One region of the Stappia sp. G46H5W genome, then DNA from elsewhere that is predicted to be linked to it. Evidence: riboswitches for the same ligand, from Rfam matches in the RefSeq annotation. Region 1 holds a riboswitch; each other region holds the start of a gene.
The links. Region 1 has a riboswitch for cobalamin ahead of ACVJ6E_RS00120 (DUF1636 family protein). Riboswitches for the same ligand answer to the same signal wherever they lie in the genome.
Positions count from the first base shown of each region.

Region 1 (9,538 bases):
GAGATGCCCTTGGGGCCGTCCTCGCCGGTCCGGCACATCACCACATAGACGTCGGAATAGCCGCCGCCGGAGATGAACGCCTTGCTGCCGTTCAGCACATAGCCTTCGTTGCTGCGGGCCGCGCGGGTGCGCAGGGCCGCCGCGTCCGAGCCCGAGCCCGGCTCGGTCAGGCAGTAGGAGGCGATGCTTTCCATGCTCGCGAGCGGGGCGAGGAAGCGTTCGCGCAGTTCCTCGCTGCCGTAATTGGCGATCATGCCGGCGCACATGTTGTGGATCGAGATGAAGGCCGCAACGGAGGGGCAGGCCTCGGACAACGCCTCGAAGACCAGCGTCGCGTCCAGCCGGGTCAGGCCGGTGCCGCCGTACTCTTCCGGCACGTAGAGCGCGCCGAAGCCGAGTTCGCCCGCCTGGCGCAGCACGTCGCGGGGAATGGTGCCGGCCTTTTCCCAGGCATAGGCATGCGGCGCGATGGCCTCCCGGCCGAAGTCGCGGGCCATGTCGAAGATGAGGGTCTGTTCCTCGGACAGCGCAAAATCCATGTACGGCGCCTCCTCGCCTGAAATATGCCCGGTCCCTGACGATGGCATGAGATGCGGGCCCGTGCACCGGGGGTGTCGGGCGGTCAGGTCTCGGGTGTTTCCAATACTATTGCCCGCTATGAGTGAAATTTCATGCTGAATTTGCTTCGATTTTGCCGGTGTGTGAAATATCCTTCTGCGATGATGCGATATGAAGGAGGAACGTGTTGTGCCGCGACAGCTTGATGACATCGACCGTCGCATCCTCAAGGCGCTGGTCGCAAACGGGCGTTTGTCCAACACCGAACTGGCGCGCGAGGTCGGCCTGTCCCCGAGCCCGTGCTGGCAGCGGGTGCGTCGGCTGGAGGAAGAGGGGGTGATCTCCGGCTACACGGCGGTGCTCGATCACGAGGCGCTCGGCGTCGGCGAGACGGTGATGATCGAGGTCTCGCTCGACCGCCACGACCCGGAAGCGCTGGAGGGCTTCGGCAAGGCGATGGCGGAGATCCCGGAGGTGCTGGAGGTCTACCTGATGGCCGGCGACTGCGATTATTTCGTCAAGGTCGCGGCGAGCGGCACCAAGGGCGTTGAAGAGTTCCTGCGCGAGCGGCTGTTCCCGATCCCGGGCCTGCGCCACTCCAAGTCCAGCTTCTCGCTGCGCTGCCTGAAGAAGGTGACCTCCTGCGTGCCCGGTTGAGTGTTCCGGCGCTGAGGCGGGCGGGGCAGCTCAGCCTCGCGGCTCGCGGGTCAGCAGGGCGAGCACGAAGACCGCCCCCAGCGATGTGGTGACGATGCCGATGGGCAGTTCCTGCGGCGCCAGCAGGGTGCGCGCGGCAATGTCGCTGATCAGGAGCAGCCCGGCGCCGGTGAGCGCCGCCACCGGCACGAAGCGCCCGTGCATCGGCCCGGCGAGCGCACGCGCGATATGCGGCACCATCAGCCCGACGAAGCCGATCACGCCGCTGATCGATACGAAGGCGGCGGTCGCGAAGGCGCACACCAGAAACGTCGTGCGGCGCAGCGCCACCACGTCGACGCCGAGCGTGCGAGCGGTGTCCTCGCCGGCCAGCAGCGCGTCGAAATTGCGGTGGCGGACGAAGGCGAAGGCAAGGATCGCGGCAAGGCCGACCGCCGCGATCGGCAACAGGTCCCAGCGGGCGAGGCCAAGGCCCCCCAGCGTCCAGAACAATACGGAATGGGCGGCCCGCTGGTCGCCGGCAAAGACCAGATAGTTGGTCAGCGCCATGAACAGGAACGAGACCGCAAGCCCCGCCAGCACGAGCCGCGCCGGTCCCCGGTCGCCGAGCCGGGCGATCAGCGCCAGCACGATCACCGAGGCGGCCATGCCACCGGCAAAGGCGGCGAGCGGCAGCGTCCACAGGCCGAGCAGGTCGCCGGTGACGGTGATCACCAGCACCGCTCCGGCGGCCGCGCCCGAGGACAGGCCGAACAGGAACGGATCGGCCAGGTCGTTGCGCGTCGTCGTCTGCAACAGGCAGCCGACCGTGCCGAGCCCGGCCCCGACCAGCAGCGCCAGCAGCGCGCGCGGCAGGCGCAGGTCCATGACGATGCGCGCCGTCGGCCCGTCGCCGCCGGCGAGTGCGTCGATTACCGCGCGCACGGGCAGCGGCGTCGAGCCGATGGCAACGGCGGCCACCAGCAGCGCGATGACCGCCAGCAGGCTAACCGCCAGGACCAGCGCCAGCCGCATGGCTCAGAACGCCTCCGGATGCATGGCCCGGGCGAGCCGCTCGATGCCCTCGACATTCGCCGGTCCCGGCGTCAGTTCCTCATAGCGCAGAGGCAGATAGCGGGCGTTCTTCACAGCTTCGGTCTGGCTCATCACCGGATGGGCTTCCAGGAAGGCGCGCAGCTTGTCCGCCCCGCCGCCGTCCTGGTAGTCGAGCAGGATGATGAACTGCGGGTCGGCTGCCGCCACCGCCTCCCACGAGGTGGTGCCCCAGCTGGTCTCCATGTCGGCGGTGACGTTGCGCCCGCCGGCCGCCTCGATCATCGCCGTCGGCATGGCGAAGCGGCCTGCGGTAAACGGCTTGTCCTCGCCGGAATCGTAGAGGAACACCTTCAGCTCGCGGTTCTCGCCGATGCGCTCGGTCAGCTCCGCCATCCGTGCCTTCCAGCCGTCGACCAGCGCCTGGGCCTCGGCCTCCTTGCCGAAGATGGTGCCCAGCCGCAGCATGTCGCCATAGAGCAGGTCGAGCGAGGCGGCGGGTCGCGCCTTGTCCAGATGGATGCAGCTCTCGGTGAGGATCAGCGTCTTGATGCCGTGCGGCGCCAGCGTGTCCGGGGTGACGTCGCCGCCCGGCTTCATGCCGTAGTACCAGCCGGCGAAGAACAGGTCCGGATCGGCCGCGACGAGATTTTCCAGCGTCGGATATTTCGGCGCGATCTCGGGGATGTCGCCGCGCTTGCGCTCGAACTCCTCGCTGGTCTTGTACCAGCCGCTGATGCCGCTGACGCCGACCATCCGGTCTTGCAGGCCGAGCGCGAAGGCCATCTCGCTCATGTTGATGTCCTGCACCACGATGCGCTCGGGCGCAGCCTCGAAGGTCAGCGGCGTCCCGCAATTGTCGACGGTGACGGGAAAGGCGAGGGCCGGTGCGGCAAGGGCCATCGCAGCGGTGAACAGGGAAAGGCGCTTGAGGCCGGACTTCTTCATGGGGGACAGACTCCTCGTGAGGATGAAAAACCGTGGAACGCTGGGAAAAGGCGAGGGCGCGGCTCAGCCGCGCGTCGCCACCGCACGCAGATGCGGCGCGCCGGGCGCGGGACGCTCGGGTCCTGAAAGCTCTGACCCTGAAAGCTCGCCGGCAATGCCGGTGCCGAACCGCCCCTCGATGGGGATGTCCAGCACGCTGATCTGGCGGGCCTCCACCGGATGCTGCATCCGGTGCATGTCGACGCTGAAGACCGCGCGCACCCGCTCGCTCGACAGCACCTCGACCGGATGGCCGTGCGCGACCAGCCGGCCGCCCTGGATCAGCGCCACATGGCTGGCGAAGGCCTCGATCAGGGTCAGGTCGTGCAAGGCCGCGACCACTGTGATGCCGAGGCCCGAGACGAGGCTGAGCAGCTCGCCGCGCGCCAGCGGATCGAGATGGTTCGTCGGTTCGTCCAGGACCAGGATGCGCGGGCGCTGGCAGATGGCGCGGGCGATCTTCGCCCGCTGGCGCTCGCCGCCGGAAATCTCGCTCATGCGCCGGTCGGAAAAGCGCGTCAGGTCGGCCAGCGTCAGCGCCTCCTGCGTTGCCCTGGCGCTCGCCTCGCGTCCGCCGGTGCGGTGATGCGGCAGCTGGCCGAGGGAGACATATTGCGAGACGGTCAGCCGGTCGTCGCTCTCCTCGCTCTGGCCGACATAGGCGATGACGCGGGCGCGCTCGGTGATCGGCACATTGCGATACGGCCTGCCGCCGAGCAGCATCTCGCCGCCGGTCGGCTCGCTCAGCCCGGCGATCAGCCGGATCAGTGTCGACTTGCCCGCGCCGTTCGGCCCGGCAATGACGAGGATCTCGCCGTCATGCACATGCAGCGTCAGGTCGGAGAGGAGCGCGTCCGCGCCGCGCGGCCGGTAGGCGACCTCGCGCAGCTCCAGCACCACCGGGGTTCCGCTGTGATGGCTCATGCGCCGTTCTCCCGGCCCGGCGATCCGGGGTCGAAAGCGGGCAGGGCGGGCATGCGCGCCAGCGTCTTGCCCTTCAGCCCGTCGGGGCGCTGCAGCGAGGAGCACCAGCCGTCTTCGAGTTCGCCATATTGCCGGGCGAAGGCGACCAGCGTCTCCACGTCGCGTTCCGGCTCGATGTCGCCGAACAGATAGCTCGCCTTGCCGTCGGCCTGATAGGCGACCGTGCAGGGGTGCGAGCAGCCGGCCATGCAGGCCGCACCCGCCACGCTCACATGCGCCAGGCCGCCCTCGGCAAGTGCGGCGCTCAGGGCCTCGATCAGGTCCTTGCCCGGCTGTTCGCGCGTTTGCGGATCGCGGCAGGTGGTGCACACGGTGATGCGGTGCCGGCGCGTATCGGGAGCTGCGTCCATGCGGCGTTCGCCGAGCGCCAGGTCATGCGCCATGGCGATGCCCCGCGCGTTCGCCCGCAAGGTTCGGCAAGCTGCGGATAAAGGCCCTGGATGGGCGGAAGATGGACTCGTTGCGTGTCATGGCTACCTTCCCGGAACACCCCGTCCGGTCGTCGTTGCGGGAGATGGCAGGTCTCCTGGCTCGCGGGTCCGGTCCGGCCGCGCCTTCCCGCCCGGCTTCGGGCAGTGGCATCGTGCGGCTGGACCTGGGCCATTCGTCCGGTAAAGGACGTCGGCCCCGGCCGCTTACAGTTGCGGGGGCAGCCACGGTCTCGGCCCCTGATGGGTACGCCTCACCGTGTTCCCTTTTCATGCCTCTGGCGGTTCGGCCGTCGGCAACCATCGCCGCCAAACTGGCAGATGACGGGGACCGCATCAAGACCAATCGCCCAAAGCCATCGCCGCCGTCTCACGCCGCGGCGCTGCCCCAGGCGGGGAAGGGGTCGTCGAGCCCGGTCCAGCGCTCCGGATGAAAGCCCGTATCGGCGACCAGCGCCGCGTCGAGTTCGGCGCGGATCGCCGCCTCGTCCATGCCGCTCGTGCCGATGAAGACGATTTCCTGCCGCCGGTCGCCCCACACGGGATGCAGGTAGGGCTCCATCGCCCGCTGCCATTCGGGCGACTCGGGCCAGTGTTGGCGCGGCACCGCCGACCACCACAGCCCGCGCTTTTCGGTGGTAACGAAGGCGCCGGCCTGGCTGATCTCGCCGACGAAACGCGGCCGCGTCGCCAGCCAGAAGAAGCCCTTGGCGCGGATCACGCCCGGCCAGCTCTTGTTGACGAAGCGGCTCAGCGCGCGCGGGGCGAAGGGGCGGCGCGCCCGGTAGACGAAGGAGCGGATGCCGTATTCCTCCGTTTCCGGCACATGGTCGGCAAAGCCGTTCAGCTCCTTGAACCACAGCGGATGCTCGTGCGCCTTGTCGAAGTCGAAGCGCCCGGTGCCCAGCACGTCGCGCAAGGGAACCGCAGAGCGGTCGGTCTCCATGATCACCGCATCCGGGTTGAGGGCGCGCACGATCTGGCGCGCGGCTTCGAGATCCAGCGGCCGGGCATCGCTCACCTTGTTGAGGATGATCGTATCGGCAAACTCGATCTGGTCGACGAGCAGATCGACCAGGGTGCGCTCGTCGTCCTCGCCGAGCGATTCTCCCCGCTCGGTCAGGAAGTCGGTGGAGCCGTAGTCCTTCAGCAGATTTGCCGCGTCCACGACCGTCACCATCGAATCGAGCCGCGCCACATCGCTCAGGCTCTCGCCGTTCTCGTCGCGGAATTCGAAGGTCGAGGCGACCGGCAGCGGCTCGGAAATGCCGGTGGATTCGATCACCAGATGGTCGAAGCGGCCCTCCCGGGCCAGCGCCTGCACCTCGCGCAACAGATCCTCGCGCAGCGTGCAGCAGATGCAGCCATTGGTCATCTCCACCAGCCGCTCCTGGGTTCGCGAGACGTTGCCGCCACCCTCGCGCACCAGGCTGGCGTCGATGTTCACCTCGCTCATGTCGTTGACGATGACGGCGACCCGCAGCCCCTCGCGATTGTTGAGGATGTGGTTGAGCAGGGTGGTCTTGCCGGCGCCGAGAAAGCCGGACAGCACAGTAACGGGCAGGCGATTGTCCATCGCGAAAGCTCCTGAGCTATGATGTTATCACATAACAATGTTTGACCGAAAGAAAGGCGGCCGGAACCGCCACGATTATTTAATCTCTCGGCCGTTCCCCCGGCCACGCGAAGCGCGCGCCGGGGCCTGTTGGTTGCCAGAGCGGCGGCGAGGACACGCCGACGCGCGCCCACGCCCCGCCTGTCGTCCCTGTTTCGGCGCAGCCGAAGACCGGGATCCAGTAACCCCAGGACGTGCGGCCCGAGCCGTGACGTCGCCGCGAGCGCCCCTCGTCGAGGCTGGGGAACTGCTTGCGCAAACCTGCCCATCCCGGCGGATACTGGATGCCTGCCTGCGCAGGCGTGACAGCCGTGGAAGATAGCGATGCGCTCCCGCCTCAGCCGTTGCCGCCAAGGCACTGTTCCATCGAGCTGGCCAGTCCGTCGATCAGGCCGAAATAGAGGTCCGGCCCGTCGGCGAGTTCCGCGCCCAGCGGATCGAGAACGCCCGAGCGGGCAGCGGTGCCCTCGGTCACCACCTGGATCAGCTTCGGTTCGAACTGCGGCTCGGCGAAGACGCAGGTCGCGCCCAGCTCGCCGATGCGGGCCTTGATCTCTGCGACCCGCTCCGCACCCGGCATCACTTCCGGGCTGACGGTGATCGAGCCCGAGGCGGTCACGTCGAAACGCTTCTCGAAATACTGGTAGCCGTCGTGGAAGACGATGAAGCCCTTGCCGCGCAGCGGCGTCAGGCGGGCGTCGATGTCGGCGCGCATCGTCTCGATGCGCTCGACGGTCTTTGCCGCATTGGCCTCATAGGCGGCGGCGTTGTCCGGGTCGGCTTCCGACAGGGCCTCGGCGATCTCGTTCACCATGGCCTTGGCGTTTTCCGGGTCGAGCCAGATATGCGCGTCGAAGGCTCCGTGCGCGTGCCCGTGGCCGTCAGCGTCTCCATGGTCGTGACCATGCGCCTCGGCCGTCTCGTGCTTCTCGTCATGATCGTGGCCGGCATGGTCGTCGTGCTTGTCCTCGTCATGGTCGGCATGCCCATGTTCGCCCCCATGGTCCCCATGATCATGCGCCTCGAACGCGCCGCCCTCGCGGAAGGGGAGCTTGACGAGGCCGTGCGCATCGATTAGCTCGACCGACTTCGCGCCGGTGCCGATGGTCTCGACCGGCTTTTCCAGGAAGGCTTCCAGCTCGTGGCCGATCCAGAAGATCAGGTCGGCATCCTGCAGCGCCCGCGCCTGCGAGGGGCGCAGGCTGTAGGTGTGCGGCGATCCGGCGCCCTCGATGATCAGCTGCGGTTCGCCGATGCCCTGCATCACCGAGGCCACGAGCGAATGGACCGGCTTGATCGAGGCCACCACCTTTGGTGCGGCATGCCCTGCGGCACTCGTCGCAACCAGCAGCGAGGCGGACAGCAGCAGTGTGCGGGCAAGCGTCATGATCGTCTCCGTATCGGCTGACATGTTATAAGATTACATTGTTGCGTTACGCTATAACGTGTGAGATACAGGCGGGCAAGCCCCCTGTTGGACCTCTGCCGAAAAATCTCCCGCATTGCGATACAGGGCGGACTTGCCCACCGCGCGGGGGCGTTGGAGGATGGCTGCGTGAATCAGGATCCAGCTTCATGTTGACGACCACAACGAGGCCCGCCGGCGAGGATCTCGTCCGCCTCACAGGTGCCGGCGTGTACCGCGACGGGCGCTGGCTCGTGCGCGGCGTCGATCTTGCCGTGCGCCGGGGCGAGATCGTCACCTTGATCGGGCCGAACGGCTCGGGCAAATCCACCACGGCCAAGACCGCGCTTGGCATCGTCACGCCGAGCGAGGGCAAGGCGGAGCGCTGCCCCGGCCTTGCCGTCGGCTATGTGCCGCAGAAGCTCAGCATCGACTGGACGCTGCCGCTCACCGTCGAGCGGTTCCTCTCGCTCACCGGCCGCATTTCCTCGCGCGAGACCGACCGCGTGCTGGAGGCGACCGGCATTCCGCATCTAGGCCGCGCCGAGATGCGCAATCTCTCCGGCGGAGAATTCCAGCGCGCGCTGCTGGCCCGCGCCATGGCCCGCAAGCCCGACCTTCTCGTCCTCGACGAGCCGGTGCAGGGCGTCGACTTTTCCGGCGAGGTCGCCCTTTACGATCTCATCCGCCGCATCCGCGACGACATCGGCTGCGGCATCCTGCTGATCTCGCACGACCTGCATGTGGTGATGGCGGCGACCGACCATGTCGTCTGCCTCAACGGCCATGTCTGCTGCCAGGGCGCGCCGACGGCGGTCGCCTCCAGCGAGGCCTACAAGCAGTTGTTCGGCGCTCGCGCCGATGCGACGCTCGCCGTCTACGAGCACAATCACGACCACACCCATCTGGAGGACGGGCGGGTGCTGCATGCCGACGGCAGCATCACCACGCATTGCCATCCGGACGACGGTCACCACCATCACGATCACGACCACGACCACGATCATCACCACCACGATCATGATCACGACCATGATCACGGGGCAGGGGGCGCTGCCGCATTCCCGGCCGGAGGGCGCCATGCTTGACGACTTTTTCCTGCGCGCCCTGATCGCCGGCGTCGGCGTCGCCCTCGTTGCCGGGCCGCTCGGCTGCTTCGTCGTGTGGCGGCGGCTCGCCTATTTCGGCGACACGCTTTCGCATGCCGCGCTCCTCGGCGTGGCGCTCGCCTTCCTGATGCAGGTCAACATCACGCTGTCGGTCTTCACTGTTTCGGTGATGGTCTCGCTGGCGCTGCTCGGCCTGCAGCGGCGGGCTTCGCTGTCGTCCGATGCGTTGCTCGGCCTGCTCGCCCATTCCTCGCTAGCGCTCGGCCTCGTCGCGCTCGCCTTCATGAGCTGGGTGCGCATCGACCTGATGGGCTTCCTCTTCGGCGACATTCTCGCCGTTTCGAAGTTCGACATTCTCGCCGTCTATGTCGGCGGCGCCGCGGTGCTGGCCGTGCTGGTGACGATCTGGACGCCGCTCTTTGCGGCGACGATCAGCCGCGAGCTGGCCGAGGCAGAGGGCTTGCGCCCCGACCGGGCCAACCTGATATTCATGATCCTGCTGGCGACCGTCATCGCCATCTCGATGAAGATCGTCGGCGTTCTGCTGATCACGGCGATGCTGATCATTCCGGCGGCCACCGCGCGCCGCCTGTCCGGCGGGCCGGAGCAGATGGCCGTCATCGCGGCCCTTGTCGGGGCTATTGCGGTGGTCGGCGGCTTGTTCGCCTCGCTGGAGTGGGATACGCCGTCTGGGCCGTCCATCGTCGTTGCGGCGCTGGTGCTGTTTCTCGCCAGCCTGTCGCCCTTCGCCGAGAAGCTGCCG
Region 1 is NZ_JBZFLL010000001.1:19,563-29,100, reverse strand. Features, by position in the region: gene ACVJ6E_RS00145 (acyl-CoA dehydrogenase family protein) at 1-539, opposite strand, end outside; gene ACVJ6E_RS00140 (Lrp/AsnC family transcriptional regulator) at 748-1,215, shown strand; gene ACVJ6E_RS00135 (FecCD family ABC transporter permease) at 1,246-2,229, opposite strand; gene ACVJ6E_RS00130 (ABC transporter substrate-binding protein) at 2,233-3,195, opposite strand; gene ACVJ6E_RS00125 (ABC transporter ATP-binding protein) at 3,259-4,158, opposite strand; gene ACVJ6E_RS00120 (DUF1636 family protein) at 4,155-4,601, opposite strand; cobalamin riboswitch at 4,718-4,966, opposite strand; gene zigA (zinc metallochaperone GTPase ZigA) at 5,017-6,222, opposite strand; gene znuA (zinc ABC transporter substrate-binding protein ZnuA) at 6,599-7,648, opposite strand; gene ACVJ6E_RS00105 (metal ABC transporter ATP-binding protein) at 7,837-8,754, shown strand; gene ACVJ6E_RS00100 (metal ABC transporter permease) at 8,747-9,538, shown strand, end outside.

Region 2 (9,538 bases), 270 kb from region 1:
GCTTCGAGCCGAAGACCCGGTAGAGCGCCTGCCGGCGGGCCTTTTCCGGGGCAAGGCCGTCCGCCTCCAGCCGGGCGGCTTCCTTGCGGGCGCGCGCGGCGAGCGGATTGGCGTCCTCCGGCTCCTCCAGCTTGGCGATAGCAGCAACCGCCGACTGGAACAGGTCGACCTGATGCGGGAAGGCATCGCGGAAGAAGCCGGAAATGCGCAGCGTGACGTCGACGCGCGGCCGGCCGAGCTCGGCCAGCGACAGGATGTCGAAACCGGTGACGCGGCCCGAGCCCGCCTCCCATTTCGGCCGGGCGCCGATCAGCGCCAGCGCCTGGGCGATGTCGTCGCCGCCGGTGCGCATGTTGGCCGTGCCCCAGCAGGTCAGCACGACAGCGGCCGGATACTCGCCCTCGTCCTGGAAATGCCGCTCGACCAACCGCTCGGCGCTGGCCGCGCCGATGCGCCAGGAGGTTTCGGTCGGCACCGCGCGCACATCGACGGAGTAGAAGTTGCGGCCCGTCGGCAGCACGTCGGGGCGCCCGCGCGTTGGCGCGCCGGACGGGCCCGGCGGTACGAAGCGCCCGGCAAGACCGGCAAGAACGCCGGCGGTTTCCGCCTCGCCCGAGGCGGTGACGGCCGGGCGGATGCGGGTCTCGATCTCCTCCAGCACGGCGGCGGTCGCGTCAAAGCCGTCCGGTGCGGACCCCGTCTCCACCAGCCGGGCTGCCAGCAGTTCCAGCCGCTCCACGGTGTCGCCGCAGCTGCGCCAGGGGCTGCTTGCCACCTCTTCGAGCAGCACCGGGCGCGGGCCGTCGAAGGGCAGTTCGTAGGCGCAGGCGAGCGGGTCGAAGTCCTCCAGCCCGAGATCGCGGGCAAGCGCCCGGGTGATGCCCTCATTCGCCGGCCCCTCGCCGCGCGGCACCCGCACCAGCGCCACCAGAAGCGCGGTCAGCAGATCGCCCTCCGGCGCGGCACCCAGCACATGCAGCCCGTCGCGGATCTGCAGCTCTTTCAGGTCGCACAGATGCGCGTCGAGCCGCGCAAGCCGCGTCTCCTCGTCCATCTCGCTGGTCAGGCCGATGTCGCGGTCGAGGCCGTGCCGCTCCGCCGCCTCGAGAATGTCGCGGGTCAGCACCTTCAGCCGGCGCGGGTCGACGCCCTGCGCCAGGTAATACTCGTCGAGCAGCACTTCCAGCTCGGCGGCGACGCCATGACTTTCGGCCCGCGCCAGCGGCGGCGTCAGATGATCGACGATGACGGCGGAGGTGCGGCGCTTGGCCTGCGCCCCCTCGCCCGGATCGTTGACGATGAAGGGATAGATGTTGGGCAGCGGCCCCAGCACGGCTTCGGGGAAACAGTCTTCCGACAGCGCCAGCGCCTTGCCCGGCAGCCATTCGAGATTTCCGTGCTTGCCCAAGTGTACCACGGCGTGGACACCGAATGTCCCGCGCAGCCAGATGTAGAACGCGAAATAGTGGTGCGGCGGCACCAGGTCCGGGTCGTGATAGGTCGCCTTGGGATCGATGTTGTAGCCGCGCGCCGGCTGAATGCCGACAACCGCATTGCCGAAGCGCGTCACGGCGAGGCGGAATGCCCCCTCCTCCACATGCGGATCGTCTTGCGGCTCCCCCCAGCGCGCGGTGACCGCCTCGCGCACCGCCCGCGGCAGCCGGGCGAAGGCGGCGACATAGTCGGCGAGCGGCAGCTCAGCGCCGCCAAGGCGCACGCGGCGGGCGGCGATGTCGTTGGTCGGGCCGTCGCTGATCCGCGCCATCAGCTCGGCAGAGCCCTGCGGCGCGCCGTCGATGCGGTAGCCCTCGGCGGCAAGTGCCTGCAACAGGCGGGCGCAGGAAGCCGGCGTGTCGAGGCCGACGCCGTTGGCAAGGCGTCCGTCCTTGTTGGGATAGTTGGCAAGGATCAGCGCCACCTTACGCTCCGCCGCCGGGGTCGCGGCGAGACGGGCGATCCGCGCGGCCTGGGCGGCGACGAAGGCCACCCGGTCGGGTTTCGGCACGAAGCGCATGGTCGCGGACTGGGTGAGCGGATCGTGCGGCGCCTGCTCCTTGAACGACACGGCGCGCGTCAGAATGCGCCCGTCCACCTCCGGCATCACCACATGCATGGCGAGATCGCGGATCGACAGGCCCTGGTCGGCGTCGCGCCAGCCCTCTTCCGAGGACGAAGAGAACACCACCTGCAGCACGGGCACGCCAGGTGCGTCGAGCGGCGTTCCGCTGTGCACCTCGCCGGCCTTCGACACAGCGAAGGCGGTGGCGTTGAGCACCACGGCGGGCGGCGCGTCGGCAAAGAGCGCGGCCAGGACAGAGGCGGATTCGGCCTCCTTCAGTGAGGAAACGAAGATCGGCAGCGGGTTGATGCCCTCGCCCGCCAGCGCCTCGCACAGGGCCTCGACCGGCGCGGTCGCCGCGCTCTGCATCAAGGCCTTGTAGAAGACGATTGCCGCAACGGGGGCGGCAGGATCGGCCCAGGTCGCCCGCAGCTCGGCCAGCGTCGGGCGTGCCCGGCCGGGCAGCAGCAGGCCGGCGCGCGGCAGCGGGCGCGGGGGATCGGGCTCCTCCGCCCCATCCAGCAGATGCGCGGCGTAGCGCAGGAAGTTGCCGAGATTCTCCGCCCCGCCCTCGGCGAGGTAGCGCCACAGGTGCCTCACCTCGTCGACCGGCAGCGTGGAGCGGGCGGCAAGGTCCGCGTCCCAGCGGTCGTCGCCCGGCATCACCGCCAGGTGCAGGCCGTGGCCGCGCGCCGCCTCGGTCAGCCGCTCGACGCCATAGGGCCAGTATTCCGCCCCGCCGAGCAGACGCAGCACGACGAGCCGCGAGCCCGCCACCGTCTGCTCGGCATACATGTCGACCGAATAGGGGTGCGACAGGGCCATCAGGTTGGCAAGACGCAGGCTCGGCTGCTCCGCCCCGCCGCCCGCCGCCACGGCAGCGAGCGAGGCGAGTTCCGTATCGGCTGCCGACAGCACGACGACATCGGCCGGCGACTGGCCGAGATCGACCGCCTCGTCGCCCTGGTCGATGCGTCCGCTGCGTCCTGCGAGAATATGCATGCCGTCTCCTGCCCTGCGCCTAGCCTGTCGTCCGGATCAGGCCGCGAGCGCGCTGGCGAGCAGGCCCTCGACACGGGCAAGGTCGAAGCCGGCAAGGCCGATCACCACGACGCGGCCGGGACCGCGTGCATCGCGCGCGAACCACGCTTCGACGCGCGGGCCGACCGCCTGCACCATGGCAGGTGCCGCCTTGCCCTCGATGCCGACCGCTCCCTTGATGCGCAGGACGCCCGGCACCGCCATGGCGGCGGCAACGCGCGCTTCCAGGTCCTTCAGCGAGGCGAGCGGGGCGAGCTCGACCACATGGCTGACGAAGTCGTCGTGGTCGTGATGATGGTGGTGGTGGTGGTGGTGATCGTGGTCATGGTCGTGATCGTGATCGTGATCGTCGTGATCATGGTCATGGTCGTCGTGGTGGTGATGCTCGTGATGGCTCTCGCGGCCGTGCATGTCCTCTTCCGCGGCGCTGGCACGGCCGAGCAGCACGTCTGCGGCAAGCATGCCCTTTTCCGCCGCGACGATCTCCACCGCCGCGCGGACGCGGCCGGCGACTTCGGCGCGCACGCGCTCCAGCGTCGCCGCGTCGACGAGATCGGCCTTGTTCAGCACCACGAGATCGGCGCAGACGAGCTGGTCCTCGAACAGTTCCTCCACCGGGCTGTCATGGTCCAGCGCCTCGTCGGCGGCGCGCTGCGCGGCCAGCGCCACCTCATCGCCCGTCACGCGCCCTTCGGCGACGGCCGCCACGTCCACCACCGTCACCACCGCATCGACCGTCACACGGGTCTTGACGCTCGGCCAGGAGAAGGCGCGCACCAGCGGCTGCGGCAGGGCAAGGCCCGATGTCTCGATGACGATGTGGTCCGGCGCCTCGTCGCGGGCGATCAGCATTTCCATGGTGGGGAGAAAGTCGTCGGCGACGGTGCAGCAGATGCAGCCGTTGGTCAGCTCCACCACCTCTTCCGCCGCGCAGTCCGGATCGGCGCAGCCGTCGACCAGCGAGCCGTCGAAGCCCATGTCGCCGAATTCGTTGACGATGAGCGCGATGCGCTTGCCCTTCGCCTCGCGCAGGAGGTTGGAGAGCAGCGTCGTCTTTCCGGCCCCCAGGAAGCCGGTGACGATGGTGGCCGGGATCTTGCCGGCGGTGCGGGGCGTGGATGCGGTCATAGGCGAATCTCCGGCTGAAGGTGGGACGGCTTGAGAACGAGCGGCAGGCCGGCGGCGACGAGCACCGCGACATCGGCGACTTCCGCGATGCGGCGATTGAGGCGCCCCTGCTCGTCGCGAAAGCGGCGGGCGAGCGCATTGTCGGGAACGATGCCCGATCCGACCTCGTTGGTGACGAGAACGACGGGACCGGGCGCTGCGCGCAGCGCCTCGGCAAGCCGGGCCGTTTCCGCTTCCGGATCGGCCTCGGCGAAAATCAGGTTGCTGAGCCACAGCGTCAGGCAATCGACGAGGATGGCGCTTTGCGCCGTGCTTTCGGCGGCGATGACGCCGGCAAGGTCGCGCGGCTCCTCGATGGTGCGCCAGCCGCCGCCCCGCTGGTCGCGGTGGCGGTCGACGCGCTGGCGCATCTCGTCATCGAAGGGTGTGCAGGTGGCGACATAGATGCGCTCGCGCTGCGCTGCGCTCACCAGCCCTTCGGCATAAAGGCTCTTGCCCGAGCGTGCGCCGCCCGTCACCAGCACGGTGCGGGCCGCAACAGGGGCCGGGGCAGGCAGGGGATCGGATGCGGGAGCATGGCTCACGCGCAGGTCTCCCCGCGGCTGGATATGCCGGGAGAGCTGAAGCGGCGGGCGCCCTTCAACGGGAACATTCTGGCCTCCTGCCGTCCACCCGACGGCGCGTGACGTTTCGGGCCGGGCCCCGTGGGGGCCCGGATGATCCGGCTCGTCTCCTGGCTCGCGGGTCGTCGCCTTGTCCTGCCCTTCCCGGACCAAAAGGCCCAGTGGTTCATGCAGGAAGACTCGCCGCTCACAGTTGCGGGGGCAGCTGCGGATTCGGGAGCCCGACTTGGGTCCTCCCCCACCGCATTCCGACTTTCCCCTTTCATCGGACTTCGTCCGTCAGAAAGGACCGGAGGATGACGACTCATAGCCTGCCGAAGGGCCCCGCGTCCAGCAGCGAGGCGGAAAGGCCTTGCACGCCTTCCCTTGCGGAGTATTTGCCGGCGCACGCGAAAAAGCCCCGATAGCCGCGCCCCGCCCCGACTGTGGAAAAGTTTTGCGACAAAGGGCTTGGCAAGCGGCGGCGCAGTTTGCTATACGCCTGCCACCGACGCGGTGCATCTGCCCCGCGTGATTGGTGATCCCCGGTAGCTCAGTGGTAGAGCAAGCGGCTGTTAACCGCTTGGTCGCTGGTTCGAATCCGGCCCGGGGAGCCACTCTTTTTAGTTCCCTCAAAAATATCCGATCTTGCCGCCACCGCACGACGCAACGCGCCGCGCGGCAATTTGCGTTTGCCTCACCCCTCGCGGTTCAGCTGCCAGATCGAGAAGTTCAGCGCGGCGGCGAAGGTGACCCAGGCGAGATACGGCACGAGCAGCAGCGCCGCGAACATGTGCACCGGCCAGAACAGTAGAATCGTCGCGAGAATCGACAGCCACACCAGCACGATGTCGATCATGCCGAGGTCCGGGCGGTGCAGGCCGAAGAACAGCGGCGTCCACACGCCGTTGAGCGCCAGCTGAATGCCGTAGACGGTGAGCGGCAGGGCCGCGCCTGCAAAGCCCGCCTCGCGCCAGACCAGCCAGCCGGACACCGCGATCATCACGTAGAGCATCGTCCACACCGGGGCGAACAGCTTGTTGGGCGGGCGCCAGGACGGCTTCTTAAGGCGTTCGTACCATTCGCCGGGGCGGAACAGCGCCCCGGTCAGGGCGGCGAGAAAACAGGCTGCCAGAAACCCCAGAAGAGCCGGCAGGGTCGACGAATCCATCAGCTTTGCCTCGAACGTTCACGAACCATTGTGCTCGGGGGCGAGCCCCTCTTGCCAAGCCAACGCATCGCGGGCTGGCCAAGTTCCCCCTCATTTATCCTCGGCGAGCGTATGGGCAACCAGCGCGTTGGCATGACCATGGCCGAGCCCGTGGGTTTGCTTCAGCCAGGCCACCAGTTCCATGTGCTTGAGACCGGACTGCGAACGGATCAGGGCCTTCCATTCGGCGATGGGCCGGCCGTAGGTCTTCTCGATGGAGGGGAAGTAGGAGGCCGGCCCCTTCACCGGCGGCGTTTTTCCGGACAACGACATAGCTGGCTTCCTTGCCTAAAGATCCCGCTGGCGGATCGTGTCGGACGGGTGAATGCAGACCAGCTCCAGCTGATCCGTACCCACGTTGAGATAGCGATGCGGCACATCGGCCGGCGCAACGACGATATCCCCGGCAGAGGCGCGCAGCCGCTCGTCGCCGACCAGGAACTCCGCCTCGCCTTTCCGCACCACCCAGGTCTCGCGATAGGGGTGGACATGCAACTGCGATCCGGTTCCCGGCGCACTGTCGGTGGCGAACATGGACACCGGCGCGCCGTAGTCCTTGCCCTCGAACCGGACCGTCGGGCTTTCGCCCGGAGCCGGCGGGCGGTGGCGGCGGACGGAGATATCGGGCCGCCCGGCCTCTTTGGCCGAGGCGTGAGCACTGGCTGTCATGGCAATCCCTCCTGCATTTATCTTGACGCGAAGATACTTCTGGAGATTTGTCTTTGCGTCAAGATAAATATCTTGATATCGAGAGACCGAACTCGAAGCTGCCTTCGAGCAGCGGCAGGGACCGGGAACTGGAGCGGAGACTGCCATGGCGGATCATGTCGACAGGCTGAGGGCGCAGTGGGCGCGGGAACTGCCGGATCTCGACACCGAGCCGATGGCGATCCTCGGCCGCGCGCGGCGGCTGACGCTGCTGGCCGGTGCCAGCATCGAGAAAACCTTCTCAGGCTTCGGCCTCGACCGGGGCGAGTTCGACGTGATCTCCACCCTGCGCCGGTCAGGGCCTCCCTACCGGCTCACGCCGACGGACCTTTATTCGACGCTGATGATCTCCTCCGGCGGGCTGACGCATCGGCTCGGAAGGCTGGAGAAGGCGGGGCTGGTCGCGCGCGAGAAATCGGCGAGCGACGGGCGAAGTGTCGAGGTCGTGCTGACACCGGCCGGCATCTCGCTCGCGGAAGAGGCGTTCCGGGCGGACATGGCGAACGAGGCGCGGTTTCTCACAAGCCTCGCCCCGGCCGAGCGCGAGGCTCTGGCCGGGTTATTGCGCGCGCTTCTGGAAGAGCTGGAGGCCGCGGAAGCCAAGGCCTGAGCGACCCTGACCGGCGCCCTGCCCTCAAGCCGCGGTCAGGCGCAGGCGCGTTGCCCAGGGATCGGCAATAACGAGGCCCTCGCTCCCCTCCCCGGCAAGTTCCAGCCCGGCCTTGCGGGCCGCATCGGAGATCGCACCGATCCTGCCGGCGTCGCGCAGGACGATCTCCAGCTCGGCCAACCCGGTGCATCCGTCCTTTCGCGGTCCCGCGCCCCGGCTGTTCCAGATGTTGCCGGCCAGCTGATGGTGATAACCGCCCGAACCGTAGAAGCTCGCGCCGGGATAGCGCGCGGCGATGTCGAAGCCGAGCAGCCCGGCATAGAAGCCATCGGCCTTGTCGGTCGCCCCGACCTGCAGGTGCACATGGCCGACGATGGTGCCGGCCGGCGCACCCTGCCACTGCGTCCCTTCGGCGGCGTCGAGCAGCGAAGGCGCATCCAGCGGATCCGTCGACATGACGATGGCGCCCGACGCATCCGTCCATCTGGACGGGGCGCGGTCGGCGTAGATCTCGATGCCGTTGCCTTCCGGATCGGCGAGATAGATCGCCTCGCTCACCTTGTGGTCGGACGCGCCCTGCAGGCGCAGGCCGCGCGCGGCAGCAAAGGCGAGCCAGCGGCCAAGGTCTGCGCGCGTCGGCAGCAGGAATGCGGTGTGGAACAGGCCCGCCTCGGAGCGCGGCGCAATCTCGAGCCCCGCATCGCCGCGCAGGCGCAACAGCGGCACGCCGCCAGCGCCCAGCAGCATCTCCGCACCGTCCGTGCCGAGGTCTTCCAGACCCAGGATGTCGCGATAGAAGGCGGCAACGCGCGCGCTGTCGCGTACGGCCAGCGTGACGAGGCCGACGCGCAGGGGCGCTGCGGCCATGTCGAAACGGTCGGCTTGCGCGCCGGCCCGGATGTCGAGGGTGGTGGCGGACATGACTGTCTCCAGGTCTCAAGGCGGGCTATGGGCCCGCAGTCTGTGACCTGGAATGTGCGCTTCACATCGCGCAATTACAATCCGCCGTTTCCTTACAGTATCGTTCACGTATCGGAAACAGTCGCCCCCCCCCCCAATTCCGCTGCTGCGGCTTATGCCGCGTCGAAGCGGGCGAGGAAGTCGCGCACCGAGCTTCTCAGATTGCCGGCCTCGCGATGCACCGTGCGCGACAGCTCGCGCACCATCGCCGCCTCCTTGCTGGTCTCGCCGATGGCCGAGGACATCTCGCCCATCGTGTCCGCAACCTCGCTGGTCCGGGTCGAGGCCTGCTGCGCGTGCTGGCTGATATCACCGGTGGCCTGCCCCTGCTGGTCGACGGCCTCGGCGATCGAGCCGGTGAAGCCGTCCACGTCGTGCATGGTGCGGGTGATCTCGCCGATGGCGGCCACCGCCTCCTCGGTCGATCCCTGGATCGCGGCGATCTGCGCCCCGATCTCTTCGGTCGCCTTGGAGGTCTGCGTGGCCAGTTCCTTCACCTCTGCCGCAACGACCGCGAAGCCCTTGCCGGCCTCGCCGGCGCGCGCAGCCTCGATGGTCGCGTTGAGGGCCAGCAGGTTGGTCTGTTCGGCAATCGCCTGGATCAGCGAGACGACCTCGCCGATCTTGCTGGCACCGGCGGCAAGCCGCGACACCGTCTCGTTGGTGCGCTTGGCGTGGTCGCTCGCCCGCGACACGACCTCGGTGGTGGAGGTCACCTGCCGGGCGATTTCGGAAATCGAGGAGGACAGCTCCTCCGCGGCGGCCGCCACGGTCTGCACATTGTCCGAAGCGTGACGCGACGCGGCGGTCGTGCGCTCCGAAAGCTCGCCCGAGCGCACGCTCATGGTCTCCAGCGTGTCGACGGCCTTCATCAGATCGCCGGCCGCCCCTTCCAGGGAATCGAAGAACGCGCGGGTCGTCTCGTGGAAGGACTGCGCGGTGCGGCGCTCCAGCTCGCGCTGCTCGCCGGCGCGGCGCTGCTCCTGCTCGGCAGCCTCCTCGGCCAGGCGTCGCTGGTGGATCACGCCCTCGCGGAACCGGGCCAGAGCCTCGGACAGGCGCCCGAGTTCGTCGCCCGATCGCCACGTCGGTGCAGGAGCCTCGGTATCCCCATCGGCATAGGCGCGCGCCAGCCGGTCGAGATCGCGCAGACGCATCGCAACGGCCCGATGCACGAAGACGGTGCCGGCGAGAAACACGAGGATCATCGCGGCGACACC
Region 2 is NZ_JBZFLL010000001.1:286,727-296,264, forward strand. Features, by position in the region: gene cobN (cobaltochelatase subunit CobN) at 1-3,061, opposite strand, end outside; gene cobW (cobalamin biosynthesis protein CobW) at 3,098-4,228, opposite strand; gene cobU (bifunctional adenosylcobinamide kinase/adenosylcobinamide-phosphate guanylyltransferase) at 4,225-4,812, opposite strand; cobalamin riboswitch at 4,935-5,160, opposite strand; tRNA gene ACVJ6E_RS01085 (tRNA-Asn) at 5,373-5,447, shown strand; gene ACVJ6E_RS01090 (TspO/MBR family protein) at 5,528-6,001, opposite strand; gene ACVJ6E_RS01095 (DUF4287 domain-containing protein) at 6,092-6,313, opposite strand; gene ACVJ6E_RS01100 (cupin domain-containing protein) at 6,329-6,709, opposite strand; gene ACVJ6E_RS01105 (MarR family transcriptional regulator) at 6,855-7,358, shown strand; gene ACVJ6E_RS01110 (VOC family protein) at 7,383-8,279, opposite strand; gene ACVJ6E_RS01115 (methyl-accepting chemotaxis protein) at 8,432-9,538, opposite strand, start outside.
Region 2: another riboswitch for cobalamin. It lies ahead of cobU (bifunctional adenosylcobinamide kinase/adenosylcobinamide-phosphate guanylyltransferase); the one in region 1 lies ahead of ACVJ6E_RS00120 (DUF1636 family protein).

Region 3 (9,538 bases), 790 kb from region 1:
TTCCCGGACGAGGCCGAAGGCCGACGATCCGGGACCGGGGAGGCACGGCGGCTGCGGTGCTTCCTGAGCGCTGCCGAAGCGCCCTCGGCTCTCCGATCCCGCATCTGCGCTTCGCTCCGTGCGGGATGACGCGCGGATGGGTGGGGCGTCCTCGCTGCCGCTCTGGAAACCAATAGGCCCCGGCTCTCCGGCTTCGCCTGCGGCCGGGGTGACCTCGGAGGGTGGGGACGGCGCCTCCCCAACCAGCCCACCATCCGACCTCCCCCAGCCCCCATCCAGCCCACCCCAAACCTTCCCCAGCCTCACCCAAGCCTCCCCTCTCCAGCGCCCCCCAGCCAGCTGCCCAGGACTCTCCGTTGCATACATACCAACTGTATGGTATGTATCTGTCATGCCAAGACCATCCAAACAGTCGCCCGAACGCGGCGATGCCCGCACCCGCCTTCTGGAGGCCGCCCAGCACAGCATTCGTGCGAAGGGGTTTGCCGCCACCTCCGTCGACGACCTGTGCCGGCTCGCCGAGGTGACGAAGGGCGCGTTCTTCCACCAGTTCGGGTCCAAGGAAGCGCTCGGCGTTGCCGCGGCCGAGTACTGGGAGAGCGGCACGACGGCTTTCTTCGAGGCGGCGCCCTACCATCTGCCGGACGATCCGCTGGACCGCGTTCTGGCCTATGTCGCCTTCCGCAAGTCGATCATCGAGGGCGACTTTGCAGAGTTCACCTGCCTTGTCGGGACCCTGGTGCAGGAGGTCCACGCCGCCTCGCCGGCCATTCGCGATGCCTGCGGCAGGAGCATCTTCGGCCACGCGGCAACGCTGGAGAGCGACATCCGCGCGGCGATGGAGGCGCGCGGCATTCGCGGCGAGTGGACGGCCGAAAGCCTTGCCCGCCACACGCAGGCGGTCATCCAGGGCGCCTTCATCCTCGCCAAGGCGGGCAACGATCCCGGCCTTGCCCGCGAGAGCCTCGACCATCTCGACCGCTATATCCGCCACCTGTTCGGCCAGCCCCGGGAGGAGACGACACCGTGACCAAAACCATCAAGCTGTCCTGTGCCTGCGGCTCGGTCGAGATGGAGGCGGTCGACCCGCCGATCATGAGCACCGAATGCCTTTGCACGTCGTGCCGGACCGCGGCCGGCGTGTTCGAGGCCCTGCCCGGCGCGCCGCGCCTCAGGGAAGCGACCGGCGGCACCCGGTCGGAGATGTATCGCAAGGACCGCGTCCGCTGCGTCAAGGGCGCCGACCACCTGCGGGAACACCGCCTGACGGCGCAGACCACAACCCGCCGCGTGGTGGCCACCTGCTGCAACACGCCGATCTTCCTCGACTTCACCAGTGGCCACTGGATCGACCTCTACGGTCCCCTGTGGCCCGCCGGCACCCTGCCGCCCCTGCAGATGCGCACCATGACCGGCGACATGGACGATCCCTCCGCTCTGCCGGACGACGTTCCCAACCTGAAGACCCATTCGGCCGGGTTCTTCCTTCGCCTGATCCTTGCCTGGGCCGCGATGGGCTTCCGCCGACCCCGCGCCGACTACGTGAAAGGAGTGCTGGATGTCCCGGCCTGACGACAGGATCGAGATCGAGAACGTCAACATCCCTGGCAAGACCTCGCGTGTCGACCGGGCGAAATACGAGGCGATGCGCACCGCCCTGCTGTCCGTGCTGACGCCGGACAAGCCGGGGCTGACGGTGGCGGAGGCCAAGGCAGCGCTCCTTGCACACCTGCCGGACGCGCTGTTCCCGGCAGGCGCGACCGCCGGCTGGTGGCTCAAGGCGGTCCAGCTCGACCTCGAGGCCAAGGGCACCATCGCCCGCGCGCCGACCAAGCCGCTGCGCCTCTATCGGAGCGCGCCCGGCACCGCCTGACAGGCCCGGTAGCCCGGCGGCTTCAGTGGCCCGGGCGTTCCTCGTCCACCTCGCCTGGCTCCTCCAGCCGGTCGAAGCGCTGGCGCAGCCGCTCGATGCGGCGGGCAAGGTTCGGCCGGCCGACCGCCTCCGCCTGCCGGCCGAGCTGGCGCAGCGCGATGCGCAGGCCCGTGCGGGTCAGCCGGCTGTCCGGCTCGGCGAGCGCGTCTTCCATCCCCTCTTCCAGCGCGTCCAGCACCTTGTCCTTGATCGCCACATAGTCCGGCAGGCCATAGCGGCGCAGCAGCTCCTGGAACTCCTCGTGGCGGGCGGCGTCGAAGGCGATGTCCTCGCCCCGCGCGCCCGAAACCGCGCTTGCCGGATGCAGCATGGCGCAGGGCACCAGCCCTTGCGGGATCGGCGTGTTGGCCGAGTGCGTGCGCCCGGAGCGCAGCAGCTTGGGCAGCACATGGGTATGCGGCCCATCGGGCGAGACGCCGCCCGTGTCCGGCCCGCCGATCATCTGGTAGACCTCGACCCGCCCCAGCTTCGAGCGGGCGATGCGGTGCGGATGCGCCCGCAGGATCGCCGCCATCGCCGGGTTCTGCGGATCGGCCACCGAGCGGCCGGCATTCTCCCGCAGGATCGCCATCAGGTCGGGATCGCTGGTGCGGATGCAGAACTCGATCTGCGGCTGGGCCAGCCCCATGTCGAAGAGTACCGCATCCCGGTCCTCCTCGCGCAGGGCATCCACATCCGGCCCCAGCTCGCTCAGCACCGCCCTTTGCGTTACCGCGGCCTGCTCCTCGGGCAGGCACAGCGCCAGCCCCTGGCCCCAGCGGTTCGCACGCGGGCTCAGCGTCTCGAAGGCCACCGCCCTCGCCTCGTCCAGCGCCGACATGTCGAGGCGGATGCCACCCTTTTCGGTCACCCGGTACAGCTCCTGCGGCCGGTCGACCAGCAGCCGGTCGTCGGCCCGCTGGTGAAACTCGGCGATGGCGCCGAAGGAACCGATGCTCCAGCCCGCGCCCCGGTCGGCCAGCCGGTCGGCGAGGATATCGGCAAGGCTGGACGTGCTCGCTTCGGTCTCTGTCATGCCCGTCTCTGTCATTGTGCTGTCTCCCTGGAAATCAGGTCGCTCGGGACGACGGACGCCCGCCCCCCGATGTCGATATGTTCGGCGCGGATGCCGTAGACGCCGGCAAGACGCTCGGCGTCCAGCACCTCGCCCGGTGTCCCATCGGCGACGAGCCGCCCGCCGTCGAGCAGCAGCAGCCGGTCGCACCACCGGCTCGCCAGCGTCAGGTCGTGCAGCGACACGAAGACGGGACGCCCTTCCGCCACCAGCCCGGCCAGCACCTGCATCAGGGCGATCTGGTGCGCCGGGTCGAGGCCGTTCACCGGCTCGTCGGCAATGCAGGCATGCGGGGCCTGCGCCAGCATGCGCGCGATCAGCACCCTGGCCTGTTCGCCGCCCGACAGCGTGTCGAAGGGCCGGCGGGCAAAGCCGGCCACATCCATCCGCTCCATCGCCTCGCGGGCCTGGCGCAGGTCTTCGGCCGATGCCCCACCAAAGCCGCCGCGATGCGGCAGGCGGCCCAGCAGCACCACCTCGATACAGTCCATCGGCCAGTGGACCGTCCGCTCCTGCGGCATGTAGGCGATCAGCCGGGCCCGTTCGCTTGCCGGCATCGCGGCAAGCTCGCAGCCCCCCCAGCGGATGCTGCCCGCGTGGGGCTGCAATCCGGTCATCGCCCGCATCAGCGTCGACTTGCCGGCCCCGTTTGGGCCGATCACACCGACAAGCTGCGGCCGGTCGCAGGAGAAGGAGATCCCCCGCAAGGTCTCGCGCGTGCCCCGGCGCACGGTCACGCTCTCGCAGTCGAGACGGATCATGACGTCCTCCGGCGCAGGCTGATCAGCAGCCAGAGGAAGAACGGCGCGCCGAGAATGGCGGTGACGACGCCGAGCTTCAGGTCCCGGTCCGGCATCACCAGGCGCACCGCGATATCGGCGGCCAGCAGGAAGGCCGCCCCGCCCAGCGCGCTGGCCGGCAGCAGGCGCGAGGGCCGGTGGCCGACGAGCGGGCGGAGCAGATGCGGCACGATCAGCCCGACGAAACCGATGGCGCCGCTCACCGCCGTCGCCCCGCCGACGCCGATGGCGGTTCCCACCACCGCCAGCACCCGGGTGCGGTCGAGATTGACGCCAAGGCTGCGGGCGACATCGGGCCCCAGCGCCAGCGCGTCCAGCGCCCGCCCCGTCAGCGCCAGCATGACGCCGCCAACCGCGATGAAGGGCAGTGCCAGCCCGGCATGGACGAGGCTGCGGTCGGTCAGCGAACCCAGCATCCAGAAGACGATTTCCAGCGCCGCAAAGGGGCTCGGCGCCAGGTTCAGCGCCAGCGAGGTCAGCGCGCCTGCGAGCGAGGACAGCGCGACGCCGGCCAGGATGATGACGAGAATGTCGCCCGAGCGCCCCACCAGCATCTGCACCAGGGTCACCGCGATCAGCGCCCCGGCCAGCGCGCAGAGCGGCAACGCATAGGGGTGCAATGCCGTCAGCCCGGCATAGATGGCGATCACCGCGCCGAGCGAAGCGGTGGCGGAAATGCCCAGCAGGCCCGGCTCGGCCAGCGGATTGCGCAGGAAGCCCTGCAGCACCGCCCCCGACAGGCCGAGGATCGCGCCGATGGCCGCGCCCAGCAGCGCGCGCGGCAGACGGATCTCGACGAGGATCACCGCCTCCGCGCTGTTCGTGTCGTTGAAGGCTGTGACGAGCGTCAGCGGATCAATCCACACCTGCCCCAGCCCGAGCGAGGCGAGGAACAGCAGCGCGGCCAGCAGGCCAAGGCCGGCCAGCAACAGCGGGTAGCGCCGGTCCGCGGTCATCGGTTCGCCTCCGGCCGCAGTGAGGTCCCGCCGCCGGCCTCGGCGCGCAATCGTGCCACCGCCTCCAGTGTCAGCGGCGTGCCGCAGATCCAGTAGCGGCTGTCGGCGGAAAGCCGCCGCTCGCTGCCGAAGCGCGCGTCGAGCGCCGGATGGCGCAGGATCTCGGTCGCGCGCGAAGGATCGGCGAGCGAGCGCTCCCACAGCAGCACATAGTCCGGATCGGCCAGCACCAACGCTTCCAGCGGCAGCCGCGTCGTCCCGGTGATCTCGAGTTCCTCGCCGAGATGGCGCAGGCCCGCCGCGCCGACAATCTCGTTTTCCAGCGTGCCGCCGCCGGTGGTGAAGCTGTTGGCGCCGAAGGAGCCGAGCACCGGTGCATGCCCCTCCGGCGGCGCGGCGGCAAGGGCGGCGGCCTCTGCGTCGAAGGCGGCGATCAGCCGCGCGGCCTGCGCCTCGCGCCCGAGCAGTTCGCCCATCCGGCGGACGTTCTGCCGAATGTCGGCAAAGCCGTTCGCCGGGGCGAATTCCTCCACCCGGCGGCCGAGCCGCCGCAACATGTTGACCGTCGCCCGCCGCGTGTAGGTGCCCGAAATCACCAGATCCGGGTCGAGGCGGAAGATCTCCTCCGCCAGCCCGTGATTGATCGTCAGCCCGGCCGTCTGCGCGCTCATCAACGAGACGTCGGGCCGGGCCGCCAGGTAGGAGACCGAGATGAGCTGGCCGGGCGCGGCCACCAGCATGGCGATCTGGTCGGTGCACAGGTTCATCGACACCACCCGCCGGGGCGTCTCGCCCGTGGCGGACGCGGTGGCGACGGTGCCCGGACCCGACAGCGCCAGCAGGGCGGCGAGGACAATCCCCGCCGCCCCGCCCCTGGCGTCAGAAGCTCGCCTTGATGCCCGCATAGGCGGTCAGTCCTTGTGAGTTGTAGCTGTAGACTTCCTGGTACTGCTGATCGAGCAGGTTCTCCACCCGCCCATAGACCGTGAAATTGTCAGAAACCCTGTAGTCGGCACCGACATTCACAAGGAAATACTCGGACAGCGTCACCCGGGTCTGCGGCGTTGCGCTGATGAACTCGTTGTCCTTCATCCGGCCGTTGAAGATCGTGTCGAGGAAGAGGTTTCCCCGCCCTTCGTGGAAGGCATAGACGAGGCTGAGCGAGCCGGAGTGCTTGGGCCGGCGCACCTCCTGCAGGCCCGTCGGCTCGGTCGCATCCAGATAGGTGTAGGTGCCCTTGGCGTAGAGGTCGGCCAGCAGTTCCACGCCGAGCGACACCTCGATGCCCTGGCGCCTGCTGATCCCGTCCATGTTGGCCGGCGAGGAGCCGGCGCCCGCCACCCAGGGCGTCCAGATCTCGTCTTCCAGCCGCTCGTTGAAATAGGTCACGTCGGCGACCGCTCGCCCGCCCCAGAACCTTTGCTCGATGCCGATGTCCCAGGCGAAGTTCTTTTCCGGCCGCAGGTTCGGATTTCCGGTGAAGGTCGCCGGAATGAAGCCGAACTGCTCGAAAAAGGTCGGGTTGGTGATGCCCGTGCCGATGGAGGCGTGGAAGCGCGTACCGGTCTCGTGCAGCTGATAGGCGGCGCTGGCGCTGTAGGTCAGCGTGTCCTTGAACTGGTCGTTGCGGTCGTAACGCAGGCCTGCGCTGAAGAACAGGGCGTCGAGGAACGCGCCGCGATACTCGGCGACATAGCTGGTCAGGTCGCGCTGCTTGCCGGGAACCTGCGAGGGATCGTAGGCGGGAAAGGCGTTCTTGTAGTGCTCGCGCTCCCACTCGATGGCGCCGGTCAGGCTGTGTTCGGCGTCGAGGAAGTCCGGCGTCGTCGCCGTCACCGTCGCCTGATAGCTGAGGTGCAGGCGGCGGTCGTCGTTGCCGTTCAGGCTGCCGGAGTTGAAGCCGCGCCGCTCCAGTCCGGAGTATTCGGCGCGCGCCTTCTGCACCAGCCGGTCGTCGAATAGCGACCAGGACAGGCCGACGCCGGAGTAGAACTCCTTCGTCGCGTTGTATCCGGGCGTGTCGATGACAAGGCCTTCCGTCGGGGTCGGCGGCCAGGAGGAGTCCTGGTCGTCCGTGTCCGACTTGCGGTCGACATAGCGGGCGCTGAGATCGAGGCTCAAGGCCTCGGTGATGTCCCAGTTGAAACGGCCGTTCAGCGTCGCGTTGCGGTCGCCGTCCTTCTCCGAGCCGAACTGGGAGATGTTGAAGCCCTCGTTCTGCCGCCAGGCGCCGGAGACCGCGATGTCGAACCTCTCGCCGCCGCCGCGCACGCCCAGATGGCCGGCCACCGTCTTGTCGGTGCCCGTTTCTGTGCGCCCGGTGATTTCCAGGTCGTTGTGGATACCGCCCTTGGTGGTGATGGCGATGACGCCGGAGCTGGCGTTGGAGCCGTAGATGGCGCTTTGCGGGCCGCGCAGCACCTCGATCCGCTCGATGTCGGCGACCTGCAACCCGCCGAAGTCGAATTCGCCGCTGGAGGTGGCCGCCACCTCGACGCCGTCGATCAGCACCAGCACATGGTTGGCTTCCGAGCCGCGGATGCGGATCTGGGTCATGCCGCCATTGCCGCCGGTGCGCGACACCGCCAGGCCCGGCACCTTGCGCAGGGCATCGGCGACATAGCGCTGCTGCGTCGTCTCCAGCTCCTCGCCCGTGATCACCGTGTGAGCACGGCCCACCGCTTCGGCGGCGACCGGCGTGCGCCCGGCCGAGACGACGACCCGGCGCAGCTGCGTCGGCTCCTCGTATCCCCCTTGCGCGTCGAAGCCTTGCGCCTCGAAATCCTGGGCTCGGGCACTTCCCGGCGCCAGCACCATCGCGGCCCCCAATCCGGCCCCCAGCACAGCGGCCACCGGCCCGGCGCGCAAGGCGCCACGCGAAATCGAATTCATCCAGACACACCCCTGACGTGCGCCGAAACGCCCCTCGGCGTCCCGTCGCGATACGGCACGAGCCAGCGGACGCGACCGCGCAACCCCGCGCGAAGACGCAAGGCGGCGGCCTGCGGACGCAGGCGGTTTTCGGGTGTCACCTCAACGGAAAGCCGCGCCTCGACACACCCCGTATCGAAGGTCGGGTGACCGACAGGGGCAGGTCTCCTGGCTCACGGGTCATCGCGGACATTCACCTTCCCAACCCTGCCTTTGGCGGCGGGGTCAGTGGCCTTCGAGCGTCCACTCTCCGTTCACAGTTGCGGGGGCAGCCACGGTTTCGGTCCCTGTTGGGTACGCCTCACCGTGTTCCCTTTTCATCCGGACATGTCCGGAACCTCTGTCGCCGTAAAAGAGAGCGGTTTCGCGCGCCGGAGTCAATCATCTGTCGATGCCCTGTTCGCAGGCACAACCAGACGCTGCGTCAGGACGCCTGCCGGCCCGCTCCCGGCTGCCGCGCAGGCCGGCATGGCAACCCGGGGGCTGCGCGAATCCGGCCCCTCGCAGGGTTCTGCGCGCCTGCTTGCCGCGTCCGGGAAAGCCGTGACTTGACTTTCGCCCCGCAAGCACCGACCTTCTTGGAATGTACACGACCGCTCCGCGCCTGCTTTCCATTTTCAGGGTGTGCCCCATCGCGGGACACTGACCCCCGGCTCGGTCGCGTCGCGCCCCGGCCGCGGGGCATAGGCCGGCTCGTCCCCTAGCGGGCAGACAGCAGGCCACCAAGGCGGCGAACAACTTCCCACAACAGATCATGACCGCCCGACGCGCGCTCACGTGCGTCGGCGGCCTTACAACATTGCAAGGATGCCGAGAATGGCTCCAGCCATCCAGAAGAAGCGCAAGCCCGCCATCACCTTGACCCGCTCGGACCACGAGCGGCTGTCCGGGCTTGCCGATTCCATTTCCTCCCGCAATCCCGCTGTCGCGGATCAGCTGGCGAGCGAGCTCGACCGCGCCCGCGTCGTCGACGACCGGCGCATTTCCGCCGACGTCGTTCGCATGGGATCGCGGCTGCGCTTCACCACCGATGCCGGCGAGGACCGCACCGTGACGCTGGTCTTCCCGGGCGATGCCAACATTGCCGAGGGCAAGATTTCCGTCCTCACCCCGATCGGCGCCGCCCTGATCGGCCTGTCTGCCGGCCAGTCCATCGACTGGACCTCGCTGGACGGGCGCACCCACCGGCTGACCGTGGAGAGCGTCGAGTTCCCCGCCGTGGCCGAGGCCGAGGCCCGTCCGGCATGACCACCACCGGAACCGGGGCAAGCACCGAGCCGAAGCCGCGCGACCGGCTGGCGATTTTCGGAGGGTGTCTCATCGCAGGATCCTGACCCCTGTGCCGCGACCGAAAGCGGCCAGGGGGACTCCGATCCGTTTCACCTTTGCCGCTCCACGGACGGAGCGCTGGAGACCTGCGATGTCCATCGACACCTGCATCCTGACCACCAAGGACTTCACCATTCTCGAGGTGATGCGCGACCGCCGCCGCGGTCACGAGGACCCTCTCGCACCGATCCTCAAGCGCAAGCTCGAGGCGGCGACCATCGTCTTCCGCGAGGACGTGCCGGAGACGGTCGCCACCTTGAGCAGCCGCGTCACCTACAGCGTCGACGGGCGCACGCCCGACACGCGGGTGATCTCGCACGACCACCTGTCCATGCCGATGGGCATGTTCCTGCCGATCACCACCCGGCGGGGGCTGGCCCTGCTCGGCCTGTCCGAAGGCGAGGAATTCGTGCTTCAGGACGGGGCCGGGCGGCAGGAACGCATCCTGCTGCAGAAGGTGCATTTCCAGCCGGAAGCCGCGCGGCGCAGCGGCGGCGGCAGCACCGGAGAGACCGGCGAGACGGCGGCACAGGCG
Region 3 is NZ_JBZFLL010000001.1:814,008-823,545, forward strand. Features, by position in the region: gene ACVJ6E_RS03255 (TetR/AcrR family transcriptional regulator) at 392-1,030, shown strand; gene ACVJ6E_RS03260 (GFA family protein) at 1,027-1,572, shown strand; gene ACVJ6E_RS03265 (DUF6958 family protein) at 1,559-1,873, shown strand; gene ACVJ6E_RS03270 (DUF6925 family protein) at 1,896-2,948, opposite strand; gene ACVJ6E_RS03275 (ABC transporter ATP-binding protein) at 2,960-3,748, opposite strand; gene ACVJ6E_RS03280 (iron ABC transporter permease) at 3,745-4,743, opposite strand; gene ACVJ6E_RS03285 (ABC transporter substrate-binding protein) at 4,740-5,648, opposite strand; gene ACVJ6E_RS03290 (TonB-dependent receptor domain-containing protein) at 5,623-7,635, opposite strand; cobalamin riboswitch at 7,816-8,031, opposite strand; gene rnk (nucleoside diphosphate kinase regulator) at 8,491-8,922, shown strand; gene ACVJ6E_RS03300 (GreA/GreB family elongation factor) at 9,095-9,538, shown strand, end outside.
Region 3: another riboswitch for cobalamin. It lies ahead of ACVJ6E_RS03290 (TonB-dependent receptor domain-containing protein); the one in region 1 lies ahead of ACVJ6E_RS00120 (DUF1636 family protein).